DNA from 3 places in the Sutcliffiella horikoshii genome. Region 2 is predicted to be linked to each of the others. Evidence: predicted binding sites of a transcription regulator. Region 2 holds the regulator's gene; each other region holds the start of a gene.

Region 1 (4,292 bases), 1.8 Mb from region 2:
CTGAACTTTATGGAAACATAAAGAAGCAGAGGATAAAAAGCCACTGCGATAACATTTTTGATTTCTTTGATTCAAACAGCCGAGGGAGCTTTAAACGAAACGCATGATATTCTACAGCGTATGCGTGAGTTAGCAGTCCAATCTGCAAATGAGACAAATACAGACGATGATAGAGGTGCTCTTGATAAAGAGTTCCAACAACTGAAAAGTGAAGTTACTCGTATTGCAGACCAAACACAATTTAATACCAAAACGCTATTAAAAGGTGGATTTGGAGCTACAGCTACTGCGGGTGCAGATATTGTAGCTGCTTCAGGTGTTACTAGTTACAATGTTGGTGGTTCAGGGGTAGGTAACATAGTTTTATCATCAGCTGCGGGTACTACCGGAGTTGAGTTAACTGCTACATTTACTGATAGTGATGGAAACTCAACAACACAAGTTTTAGATAATATTATTGCCCCAACAGGGACAAATTCAAGTACAATTAATTTTGATAAACTAGGTTTCTCCTTTACTGCTAATAATGCACTAACTACAACAAGTTTTGGTGGAGATGCAGATAGTACGATTGCAGTAACGGCAACTGCAGCAAAATTCCAAATAGGTTCAAACAAAGATCAAACGATTGACTTATCAATTGGAAATATGGATTCAACTGCTCTAGGAGTAAACGGTAACGATATTTTAAGTAAAGATAAAGCACAATTATCTGTAGAAGCACTAGATGATGCAATAAAAACTGTTTCTACTGAAAGAGCTAACTTAGGATCCGTTCAGAACCGTCTGGAGCACACAATAAACAACCTAAACACATCTTCTGAAAACCTAACAGCTGCGGAATCTCGTATCCGTGACGTTGATTATGCTTTAGCTGCATAGGCAGCAACAAGCACAGTCGTCCTGACTGGTAACGGTTAGCGATTATTATCGGGTGAATTGCTGGAAACCCATTAGAGCTTTTCTTGCCACAACGTAGTTGGAAACGACAGGCGTGAAGGTTTGAAAAAAAGAAAAGATTTGGCAATCAGCAGCCAAGCTCCTGTTCCGAAAGGGTGGAGAAGGTTCAACGACTAGGATAAACCATCTAAGGCGAAAAGCTATGATGATGAAATCCATAGGTGAAATGGTGTCCATCAGCACTGTGAATCCGAAGTGCCCGACCCCTACAAATGTGTGAGGGTGAAGATATAGTCTAGTCATTTATGAAAGTAAATGTTCGCACGATGGCGAAAGAAATGATGGAGCAAACAAAGAATTCTATTCTTTCACAAGCATCACAAGCGATGTTAGCTCAATCGAATCAAATGCCTCAAGGTGTACTTCAACTCTTGAGATGATGATTAGAGGGCGTCTAGCACGGTAACGAGCTAGAGTATAACTGGGTGAATTGCTGGAACTTCCTAAAGCTTCTTCAACCACAACGAAACTGGAAACGGTAAGCGTGACGGTTTGAAAATGATGAGGATAAAAAATGGATAATCAGCAGCCAAGCTCCTGTTCCGAAAGGATGGAGAAGGTTCAACGACTAGAGAACACGGTCTAAGGCGAGAGCTATGACTATGAATCTCGTAGGTCAGTCTAACTGTTCGAAGTGCCCAGCTCCTATATTAATAGGATGAAGATATAGTCTATTCTATGATCGAAAGACATAGTCGCAAAGCAAGCGAATCAACAACCACAAGGCGTTTTACAACTTCTTCGTTAATCTTTACAAGAAAAAGCCTGGATACTCCGGGTTTTTTCTTTGTCTATGTTCAGAACATATGTTCTTTCTGTGGTATAATTGAATTATAGGAGGTGTATCAATTGGATAATTTAGATATCTATCGTTCAATGCCTTTAGACGAAATAATGAAAAAAGAAGTAGTTAAGTTTTATATGGAAATCCTAAGAGGTAAAAGGAAGTCTTTTCCTAAGGGTACATTAGAAAATAAAGAAAACATTATTCTTATTTTCAGATATGCAGTTGAGGGAATCATACAATCAAAGCGTGAACAAATACCGTTATTAACTACTAAATCATTCAAGGAGTATAAGTTATTTGGACTTTTAAATCATTATCGTTCTATTCCAAAATTAATAAAATTTGTGTATAAAGATTGCTTTGTAGAGACTAATTTTCAAAGAGTGACAAAAGGGTACTGGTCTGACACAAAAAATATAAAGACATATTTTGAGCAATGCCTTCAGAAACAAGGGTATACTCACCAAGATATTCCTCAGGTAGCAAAGGTGGAGACTCTAGTAAGTTGGGGATTTTCTAATCCGCTAAAAAGATATGGCCATTCTCCGCTTCGCTTAATAAATGCTTTATACCCTGATGAATTTAATGTCTCTGATTTTGAGAGCGTTCCTCAAAGGTACTGGAATAACCCTAATCATGCTCGAAAAAGAATTATGGAGATTATTAATGAAGAAAACATTAACTTTAACCAACTACCAATTAAAGTCACTCAAGAGATGTTAATTAAGTATGGATTGTCTACTCTATTAAAAAAACATAATGGCTCACCCTCTCAATTATTATTATCCCTTTTCCCATCAGATTTCACGTTAGATCAATTCCGCAAAACCAATAGATATTGGAAAGATATCCACAATATAAAAACAACTATCGACTCACTACTTAAAAAACACAATATTCCTCATCATGATATACCCAAATACTTCACGAAATCCTTTTTCCGAGAACAAGGTCTATACGGACTCATTCAAGAATTTAATGCCTCACCTATTGAACTGGTTAACACACTATATCCAGGGCAATTTGAAGTAACAGAATTCCAGCGGGTCCCTAATAGGTATTGGTACAGTAGGGAAAATAGAATTCAAGCATTACGTTCCTTTTGTGAAAAGAGAAGCATTTCGCGTGAGGACCTTCCCGCTCTAACAAGGTCTTATTTTCGAAAGTTTTTCCCAAGGTTTATTAGTTTGGTAGATCGACATTATGATAGCAAATTTCACCTTTGGATTACGGAAGCCTTTCCGGAATATACATTCTCTCCTGAAGAATTCAAATTGTTAGTGGGAGTCGACGGTCAGCTCTGTGATTCCATGGAAGAGTTGCAAATCCACAACTTCCTTTGTGGATGGTTGCAGGAAGCAGTAATTACAAGAGAAAAGATTAAATTTATTAACCCATCAAGTAATGAGGGCTACTACCCGGACTGGATAATCAATCAAGGACAACAAACCATTATTGTAGAATATTTCGGACTCTATCATAGCAATAAATACAAGGGCTACAAAGAAAAGGCTGATAGAAAAATAGATTACTACAGAAAGCAGGATGGATACGCATTTTTGCCAATACTACCAGAAGATTTTAAAGACATCGGGTTTGAAGGTATCAAGAATAAATTTAAATCTCTTCTTTAAGTTCGAGACTATTATCCGATAATACTAATAGAGTATATATTTCACGGAGGGGACCCGTATGCACATTTCGCCAATTGGAGGCGTCATCATAGATCCCGCAACTAGAGCACAAAATCAAGGAACAGTTTCAACTAAAGTCGATGTATCAATTGATCAAACAAAGCAGGCTAATCCTGAACAGATCAGAAAACAGATGGAAACAATCGTCGACGGAATGAACGATTTTATGAAGCCGATGAATGTATCTGTACGGTTTGAGCTACATGATGATTTGAATGAGTATTATGTGACAGTGGTGGATGCTGCCACTGATGAGGTTATAAGGGAGATTCCTTCCAAGAAGTTTTTAGATATGTATGCGGCGATGACCGAGTATATGGGGTTGTTCGTTGATAAAAAGATATAGGCGGTGAAAAATATGCGATTAACCGGATTTCAAAGTGGGTTGGATATTAATCAGATGGTCAGTGACCTAATGAAAGCCCAGCGTATGCCAATGAATAAACTGACACAGCAGAAGCAACTGTTGGAGTGGAAGCGGGATGACTACCGCGAGACAAATAGATTATTGAACGATTTCCGTAATCTTTCTTTTGATATGACATTGCAACGTACCTACTCGCAAAAACAGGTAACTTCTACAAACAACAAGGTTTCGGCTACAGCTACTACATCTGCAGCGAATGTTTCCTATACTATTACAGATGCTCAGGTTGCAACAGTAGCCACAAATAGCTCTACCTCTTCCATGATGGAGGGTACAAACAAGCTTGATACCACAAAAAGTCTATGGGAGCAAAGGGGAGAAATTGCAAATTATGATTTGCTCACACCAATCGTTCCTGCCACCACTTTAACTGGAGCTACAGATCGTATTCAAGTTGGGACTGGACTTGACAGAGACGATATGT
Region 2 (4,292 bases):
GATGACATCATAATTGTTGATGTGGGTAGACAGACATCTCTTGTTTTCGCCTACAATCTCCGGCCTGAACTTATGGACCAGGTTAAAGAGGTATATCTTATGGGAGGAGCATTCATGGTTCCTGGTAACGTAACAGATGTTGCGGAAGCCAACTTTTGGGGAGACCCAATTGCTACTTCTGTAATCTTGAATAAAGCGCAAAAAGTATATATAACCCCACTAAATGTAACAAACAGGGCTATAATTACTAGGGATATTGCGACATTCATTTTCAATCAAACTAGTAGTCCGTACAAATATCTAATTCCAACTGTCACCAATTATTATGCTACATTTTACGACCAGGTGATGCCTGGTATAGATGGTTCACCAGTGCATGATGTATTCACCCTATATTATCTATTGAATAAGGATAAAACATATACAATTCAAAGAGATGTAAGGGTTGCAGTTGTTGACGGAAACAGAGGGCAAAGCATAGCGGACTTAAGGATGGTTTACAAAGAGCCTGAACGGAAACATTTTATAGTGATGGATTTTGATTATAACGATTTTATTGCTGACTTTACAAGGGTGAATTTGAGAGACGCAAGCCGATAAATATTTAAAATTACTGCTAGCCCCAATTTTCTAATTGCTGAATAAAAAACAGTGATGTGATTATTATAAAAACATAGTAGTTAGATGGGGTGATGAGTTAATGGATCTGAATTGGATTTGGAAAGCGGTTTTAATAACTATAATAGGAACGTTTTTACTAAGAATTGCAGGAAGAAAGTCCATTTCACAGATGACTTTAGCTCAAGTGGTAATAATGATTGGTATCGGTTCTCTGTTAATTCAACCTTTAGCAGGTAAAAGTATTTGGGTAACGTTTGGTGTAGGTATCACTCTTGTAGTAACACTGGTTTTAATGGAGTTCTTACAACTAAAATCCGACATCTTTGAAAAGTTGATTACGGGAAAATCCAAGATACTAATAGAAAATGGAAAATTAAATGAAAAAACATTAAAGAAATTAAGATTTACCATTGACCAATTGGAGATGAAACTTAGACAGAATAGTATATCTAGTATAAGTGATGTTAAGTGGGCCACTCTAGAGCCGAACGGGCAATTAGGATTTGAGTTAAACGAACAAGCTAAGCCGATAACCAGGAAAGAATGGAATCTCCTCTATCAAGAAATTCAACTTTTAAAAATAATGATTAATCCTTCAAGCAAACCAAGCCGTCTTGATAATGAGAAAGAAGGAAATCTATTTACCGAAGTTAAGAATGGAAAACATAAATTAAAAGAAAGTCCAGATGAGAAACTGGATTAATGACCAACAAAAAAAGCCGGTATACGGCTTTTTTTAATGGATATTACGATATACACCGATAACTTTACCAAGAATGCTCACATTTCGGACAATGATAGGTTCTAATGTAGAGTTTTCCGGCTGCAGTCGGATATAATCCTTTTCTTTAAAGAAACGTTTGACTGTAGCTTCATCTTCTTCAGTCATGGCAACAACGATGTCTCCGTTATTAGCGGATTGTTGCTGACGAACGATAACATAGTCCCCATCAAGGATTCCGGCTTCGATCATACTGTCCCCCATAACCTCAAGCATGAAAACTTGCTCGTCTGGTGCAACATAGCGATCAGGAAGTGGAAAGTAGTCCTCTACGTTTTCAATGGCTGTAATTGGTTGACCCGCGGTTACTTTACCGATGATCGGAACATTGACGGCAGAAATCTTAGGGATAAGTTCATCTTCCATAATTTCGATGGCTCTCGGTTTAGTGGGATCTCGGCGAATAAGACCTTTGCTTTCAAGTCGAGCAAGATGCCCGTGTACAGTGGAGCTAGAAGCTAGTCCAACCGCTTCCCCGATTTCACGGACGGAAGGTGGATATCCTTTAGCTTGGACTTCTTTTTTTATGTAATCTAATATGTCCTGTTGCCTTTTTGATAGTTTCATATTCCGCACCTCTATCATTTATATTAGTGATAGTATAGCATGTTTTGGTATAAAATACAAACATAAGTTCGAATTATTGACAAGAATATATGTTCGCTTGATAATAATAGTTTAAAAGAATGGTGGAGGAAAACATACATGAAGGGAATCATTTATTGCCGTGTGAGTACAAAAAAAGATACACAAGAAACGTCGCTGTCCCGGCAAAGGGAAGAGTTAGTTTCCTTAGCGGCACATCGAGATATAGAAATCGTCGAGATTGTGGAGGAACAGGCGAGCGGATATGATTTGGATCGTGAAGGTGTTTTTCAAATAATCGAACTTATTTCAAGTCAGCATATTGATGTTCTTCTAATCCAGGATGAAACAAGGCTTGGCAGAGGGAATGCAAAAATCGCTTTTTTACATTGGTTGAGAAAACATGAAATAAAGATATTTTCTATAACGGATAATGGGGAATTGAGATTATCAGATTCTGATTCGATGGTTATGGATATTGTGGCAATAGTTGAGGAATACCAAAGAAAGCTACATAATTTGAAAATAAAAAGAGGCATGCAACGTGCGGTGAAAAGAGGATATGACCCCACAAAAAACCTGACAAACATCCATATGAGCCCTGGACGCGAGAAAATTGAGGTGCCGATTGAAGAGATAGTCAAACTTCGTAACAACAAACTTACTTTTCATGAAATCGCTGCCACATTAAGAGGGCTTGGATATGACGTTTCTAAAGCTACTGTAAACAGACGCTATCGGGAGTATATAGAAGAGAACGACACCGGTTTGCTTGTAAAAAAAGAACCGCTCTAGTAAGATAAAAGCATATCTTCACAAGGAAGAAAGAAGGAGTTTTCTATGTTATCAAAAGAAAAAATAGCAAGAATTAATGCACTGTCAAAAAAGGCCAAAAGCGAAGGCCTTACAAAGGAAGAAACAGTTGAACAACAAAAGCTTCGTCAAGAGTATATCAAGACTTTCCGAGCTTCCATGGAAAATACTTTGCAAGGTGTCACAATCGTGGATCCGGAAGGAAATGATGTCACTCCGGAAAAATTAAAGGATACTAAAAAGAATTTAAAGCATTAATTGCTTTTTTTCAGAACATTGGAACATACTATCTATGATAAAATAGAATCTTTCCAATAAAAATAAGTTAAAGAGAGAAAGGGTGGAAAAGATGACACAACATATTGATCAACTTTCCATTAACACAATTCGTACACTATCTATCGATGCAATTGAAAAAGCTAACTCAGGGCATCCAGGAATGCCAATGGGTGCTGCACCTATGGGCTATTCTTTATGGACAAGATTTATGAATCACAACCCTAAGAATCCGAACTGGTTCAATAGAGACCGCTTTGTACTGTCTGCAGGTCACGGTTCTATGTTACTTTATAGCCTTTTACATTTAGGTGGATATGACGTTTCTATGAATGATTTAAAAGAATTCCGTCAATGGGGAAGTAAAACTCCTGGACATCCTGAATTCGGTCATACTCCTGGTGTAGATGCAACAACTGGTCCACTTGGACAAGGAATTGCAATGGGTGTCGGAATGGCAATGGCAGAACGCCACTTGGCAGCTACATACAATAAAGAAGATATGGAATTAGTAAATCACTTTACATACAGTATTTGTGGAGATGGAGACTTGATGGAAGGTGTATCTGGAGAAGCTGCTTCTCTTGCATCTCACTTGAAATTGGGCCGTTTTATCGTTCTTTACGATTCTAATGATATCTCACTTGATGGGGACCTTGATCGTTCTTTCTCTGAAAGCATTGAAACGCGTTTCAAAGGATACGGCTGGCAATATATCCGAGTGGAAGATGGAAACAATTTAGAAGAAATTGCTGCTGCAGTGGAAGAAGCACAGAGTGATTTGTCCCGTCCAACAATGATTGAGGTGAAGACCACTATCGGTTATGGTTCACCAAACCGTGCAGGTAAATCGGACGTTCATGGTGCTCCTCTAGGTTCAGATGAGTTGAAATTAACTAAAGAAGCATATAAATGGACATTTGAGAACGACTTCCATGTTCCGGAAGAAGTGTACACGCATTTCCGTGAAACGGTTGCAGATAAAGGTGCAAAAGTGGAAGCGGAATGGAATGAGCTATTTGATGCTTATAAAACAAAATACCCAGAGCTTGGAAAACAGCTTGAAGCAGCAATGAAAGGTGAACTTCCTGAAGGATGGGATTCCGAGATTCCTGTTTATGAAGAAGGAAAAAGCTTAGCTTCCCGTGCTTCTTCTGGTGAGGTTCTGAACGCTATTGCCAAACAAGTACCTTACTTCTTTGGTGGATCTGCTGAC
Region 3 (4,292 bases), 1.8 Mb from region 2:
TAACTACTTCAATGGAATGCTTTTTGTTCTTTTCCAACTCAATATCATCGGAGATTTCCATCATTTCACCGTTCACACGTACGCGCACATATCCTTGCTTTTTAATATCTTCCAGTGTTTTCACATGTGTGCCTTTACGGCCTTGAATCACCGGCGCAAGAATTTGGAGTTTGGTTCGTTCAGGGTATTCCATGATTCGGTCTACCATTTGTTCAATTGTTTGGGAGGAGATCTCTATGCCATGTTTCGGACATGTGGGCCTGCCTACCCGTGCAAAAAGAAGACGGAGATAATCATAGATTTCTGTTACCGTTCCAACGGTAGAACGCGGGTTACGGCTTGTCGTCTTCTGATCGATGGAGATGGCAGGTGACAGCCCTTCAATCGCATCCACATCCGGTTTGTCCATCTGCCCAAGGAATTGGCGCGCATAGGCAGAAAGGGACTCCACATATCGGCGCTGTCCTTCCGCATAGATGGTGTCAAAGGCAAGAGAGGATTTCCCCGATCCTGACAGCCCTGTTAACACCACTAATTTATCGCGGGGAATCGTTACATCTATGTTTTTTAAGTTATGGGCTCTGGCCCCTTTTACAACAATTTTATCCATTGCCATCCTTATGTCATCCTTCCGCTTTGAGCTCCAAGATGAGGTCACGAAGCTCGGCTGCACGTTCGAAATCGAGCGCTTTTGCCGCATCTTTCATTTCCTGCTCCATGCTTTCTATGAGCTTTTCTCTTTCTTTCTTGTTCTTCGGTCTGAGTGTCCGTACTTTGCCCTCGTAATCGCCATCTTCCTCGGCTACGAAAGTGGCACGGATAAGTTCCGGAACTTTTTTCTTGATGGTTGTCGGCGTGATGCCATGCTCCAGGTTATAAGCCTCCTGGATTTCACGGCGACGCTTTGTTTCATTTAACGCGATATCCATGGATTTCGTTATTTTATCTGCATACATGATGACTTTACCGTTCGAGTTACGTGCCGCACGTCCGATGGTTTGAATCAAGGACCGTTCAGAACGGAGGAAGCCTTCCTTGTCTGCGTCTAAAATAGTAACAAGGGATACTTCCGGGATGTCGAGACCTTCCCTCAATAGGTTGATCCCAATCAGAACATCATGTTTCCCCATCCTCAATTCTCTTATTATCTCAATCCGGTCAAGCGTCTTGATTTCAGAATGCAGATACGCAACTTTAATACCCAGCTCTTTTAAGTAAGCGGTGAGATCCTCGGACATTTTCTTCGTCAAGGTAGTGACAAGAACCCTTTCATCCTTCTCCACCCTTTTATGGATTTCACCGATCAGGTCGTCAATCTGGCCTTTAATCGGTCTCACTTCAATAATTGGATCAAGCAGTCCGGTCGGTCGGATGATCTGCTCGACCATTTTTGGTGTATGCTCCAGCTCGTATGGTCCTGGTGTAGCAGAAACGTAAACAAGCTGGGCTGTTTTCTTTTCAAATTCCTCAAACCTTAATGGACGGTTGTCCTTTGCTGACGGCAGGCGGAAACCATGGTCTACTAGAACTTGTTTTCTTGCCTGGTCTCCATTGAACATCCCTCTGATTTGTGGAAGCGTAACGTGTGACTCGTCAATTACCAACAAGAAATCTTCCGGGAAGAAGTCCATTAGTGTGTAGGGAGTCGATCCTGCAGGACGTAGTGTCAGGTGACGGGAGTAGTTCTCGATTCCCGAACAAAAGCCCATTTCCGCCATCATTTCCAAGTCATATCGGGTTCGCTGTTCCAGTCGCTGAGCTTCAAGCAGTTTGCCAGCCTCGCGAAGTTCTTCCAGTCGCTCTTCCAGTTCTGCCTGAATGTTGACAATGGCTTTTTTCATCTTCTCTTCACGGGTTACGAAGTGGGATGCCGGGAAAATGGAGACATGGTTCCTGTCTCCAAGAATCTCCCCTGTTAGTGCATCCACTTCTCGTATGCGGTCGATCTCGTCTCCGAAGAATTCCACACGAATACAGTGTTCGTCACGGGATGCCGGGAAAATCTCCACCACATCGCCACGAACCCGGAAGGTACCGCGCTTGAAGTCAATGTCATTCCTGCTGTATTGGATGTCTACTAAGTCGCGTAGCAAAACATTCCGTTCTTTTTCCATACCTGTTCTTAAGCTGACAACAAGGTCACGGTATTCTTCCGGTGAACCCAAGCCATAAATACATGACACACTGGCGATGATGATCACGTCGTTTCGCTCAAAAAGGGAAGCCGTTGCCGAGTGGCGAAGCTTATCAATTTCATCATTGATACTTGCGTCTTTTTCTATGAATGTATCGGTGGAAGGTACATACGCTTCCGGTTGATAGTAATCATAATAACTAACAAAATACTCAACTGCGTTGTTTGGGAAAAACTCCTTAAACTCACTATATAATTGCCCTGCCAACGTTTTGTTGTGGGCGATAATTAAAGTTGGTTTGTTTACTGCCTGAATTACATTGGAGACAGTAAACGTCTTACCGGTACCCGTTGCACCAAGAAGCGTCTGATGCTTTTTCCCGTTTTTAAGGCCTTCCACAATCTCCGCGATCGCGGTCGGCTGATCTCCATCCGGCTTATATCCAGAAACTAACTCAAACTGTTCCATCCACAAAAAGCCTCCATTTCCGTTCATCTAACCTCTACCAATATTCTACCACAATACATGCCCAAAACAACAAAAATACGAACTGATATTCGCTTTTTTATAAAAATGAGCCTTTTTTCTCTATACCCGTCTATGTTGCGTTTTAAGAGTGTTTTCTATATTCTTATCATTATCATGTATTTGGAATCGGAAACTAGTTTTGAGGAGATTAATGATGAAAAAGTTTTTTGGCAGTAAAATGCTCTGCTTAGCTGGGCTGATTTTATTAATGACAGGCTGTTCGTTCAACGATATTCCCGAAGATACGATAGACTTTCCTTATCTAGATGAACGTGCATTGGAAAATCCCGAGGAAGAACTAACTTACAGTGAAGTGGATGGCGAGTATGTGCATGATTTTATCAAAGCGAATAAAGATAAAGCCATTAGGTGGACTGCAACGGTGACGCGTGTAGAAAACAATTCAACATATGAGCTGCAGGAGCCGCTTCTCCCAGCCATCCTGGTTACTTTTGCAGATGAGCTTGAATCTCCACCGCGAGTTGGCGACGTTCTTACCTTTACAGGTGTTCTCACCGGATATGGAGAGACCTTCGGAAAAGACCCGCTTTGGGTAGTAAGACCCGCCAGTCTGGCGTCGACGACCTCAGAAGAACAAGAAGCATTGACCGCCTATCAACAAGCAGCACAACAAGCAAAAGAGGGAGCAGACCTTCCGTAACTCGGAAATGCCGCTCCCTCTTTTTATTTGAATTTCCCTACCATTTTCTTCGCATACAAAAATCCGATCGCTAAGGAAAGGACATCCACTAAAATAACATACCATTCGTTCCCATGTCCTTTAAAAATGGAAACTAAAATGAGTGCTGCCGCCAAACCTGTACCCACGTAAAGGTTATAGGTCACTCTTGTGAAAAGGACCACGAGCAGCGCAGGGATAATCAACGCTAAAACCAGCTTTACTAACAATCTGAAAACCTCTTTTCTATCTCATCCGAAAATCTTCTAATGTTAGTATAACACTCATTCCACTTCCACAGCTATCTCTGTCACGCTTCTCAATTTCTTCTGTTTATTAGCCAACTGAATTTTATTTACAAATGTAATGAGCGACTGCGTGTCTTTATCGTTTTCAATTAAAAATTCTACTAAATATGTATATCTTCTCTTTTTTACATTTGCCTGAACGCCAAGTATCTTGGCTTTAAACTCAAGCAATTGGTTGGCAACCTTGAATTTCAACCCCAATAGCACATTACTATTTTGCGGAATCTCCACCCGGCTGATAAACCTCATTTTTTCCATATTAAGCTCTTCCATGTAAACTTTCGTACTGCCCGTCGACACCTCACGGCCGTTCACTTGTAAAATGGTCATTCCACCGACTACGTAGTGTCTTGTTCTATATAAACCTAGCCAAATTAACTTATCCTCTTGATCCCCCACAAAACTGCCCCCTAAATCCGTGCTTTTGTTATTATATCGGCCGGGGAACCAATTTTTTTTAGGGTTTCCTTTCATTTGTAGCCATTTAATTAACTAGTCGAGGGATGTAGACATTCTCAACCCGAAAACTTATTTGAAATTGTCTTCATCCAGCTCATGAAGACACTTTTAACCAAAAAACTTCTGCGGGATTGTCTTCATCCCACTTATGAAGACATTTTCAACAAAAAAACTTCCGCGAAA

Evidence for each region. The regulator LexA, encoded in region 2, represses DNA repair genes until DNA is damaged. The targets are predictions, from matches to a motif close to CGAACATATGTTCG.
Region 1: the regulator LexA is predicted to act here: its motif matches at 1,760-1,773, upstream of K7887_RS19530 (DUF4046 domain-containing protein).
Region 3: the regulator LexA is predicted to act here: its motif matches at 2,682-2,695, upstream of uvrB (excinuclease ABC subunit UvrB).

The regions. Positions count from the first base shown of each region.
Region 1 covers NZ_CP082918.1:3,795,575-3,799,866, reverse strand. The annotation lists gene K7887_RS19540 (flagellin N-terminal helical domain-containing protein) at 58-882, shown strand; partial or broken gene K7887_RS19535 (flagellin) at 1,227-1,340, shown strand; gene K7887_RS19530 (DUF4046 domain-containing protein) at 1,810-3,381, shown strand; gene flaG (flagellar protein FlaG) at 3,440-3,787, shown strand; gene K7887_RS19520 (flagellar hook-associated protein 2) at 3,800-4,292, shown strand, end outside.
Region 2 covers NZ_CP082918.1:1,991,872-1,996,163, forward strand. The annotation lists gene K7887_RS10100 (nucleoside hydrolase) at 1-600, shown strand, start outside; gene K7887_RS10105 (DUF421 domain-containing protein) at 701-1,324, shown strand; gene lexA (transcriptional repressor LexA) at 1,358-1,969, opposite strand; gene K7887_RS10115 (YneB family resolvase-like protein) at 2,108-2,782, shown strand; gene K7887_RS10120 (DUF896 domain-containing protein) at 2,828-3,058, shown strand; gene tkt (transketolase) at 3,150-4,292, shown strand, end outside.
Region 3 covers NZ_CP082918.1:3,761,580-3,765,871, forward strand. The annotation lists gene uvrA (excinuclease ABC subunit UvrA) at 1-616, opposite strand, end outside; gene uvrB (excinuclease ABC subunit UvrB) at 624-2,603, opposite strand; gene K7887_RS19390 (hypothetical protein) at 2,818-3,324, shown strand; gene K7887_RS19395 (DUF2198 family protein) at 3,348-3,572, opposite strand; gene K7887_RS19400 (hypothetical protein) at 3,627-4,049, opposite strand.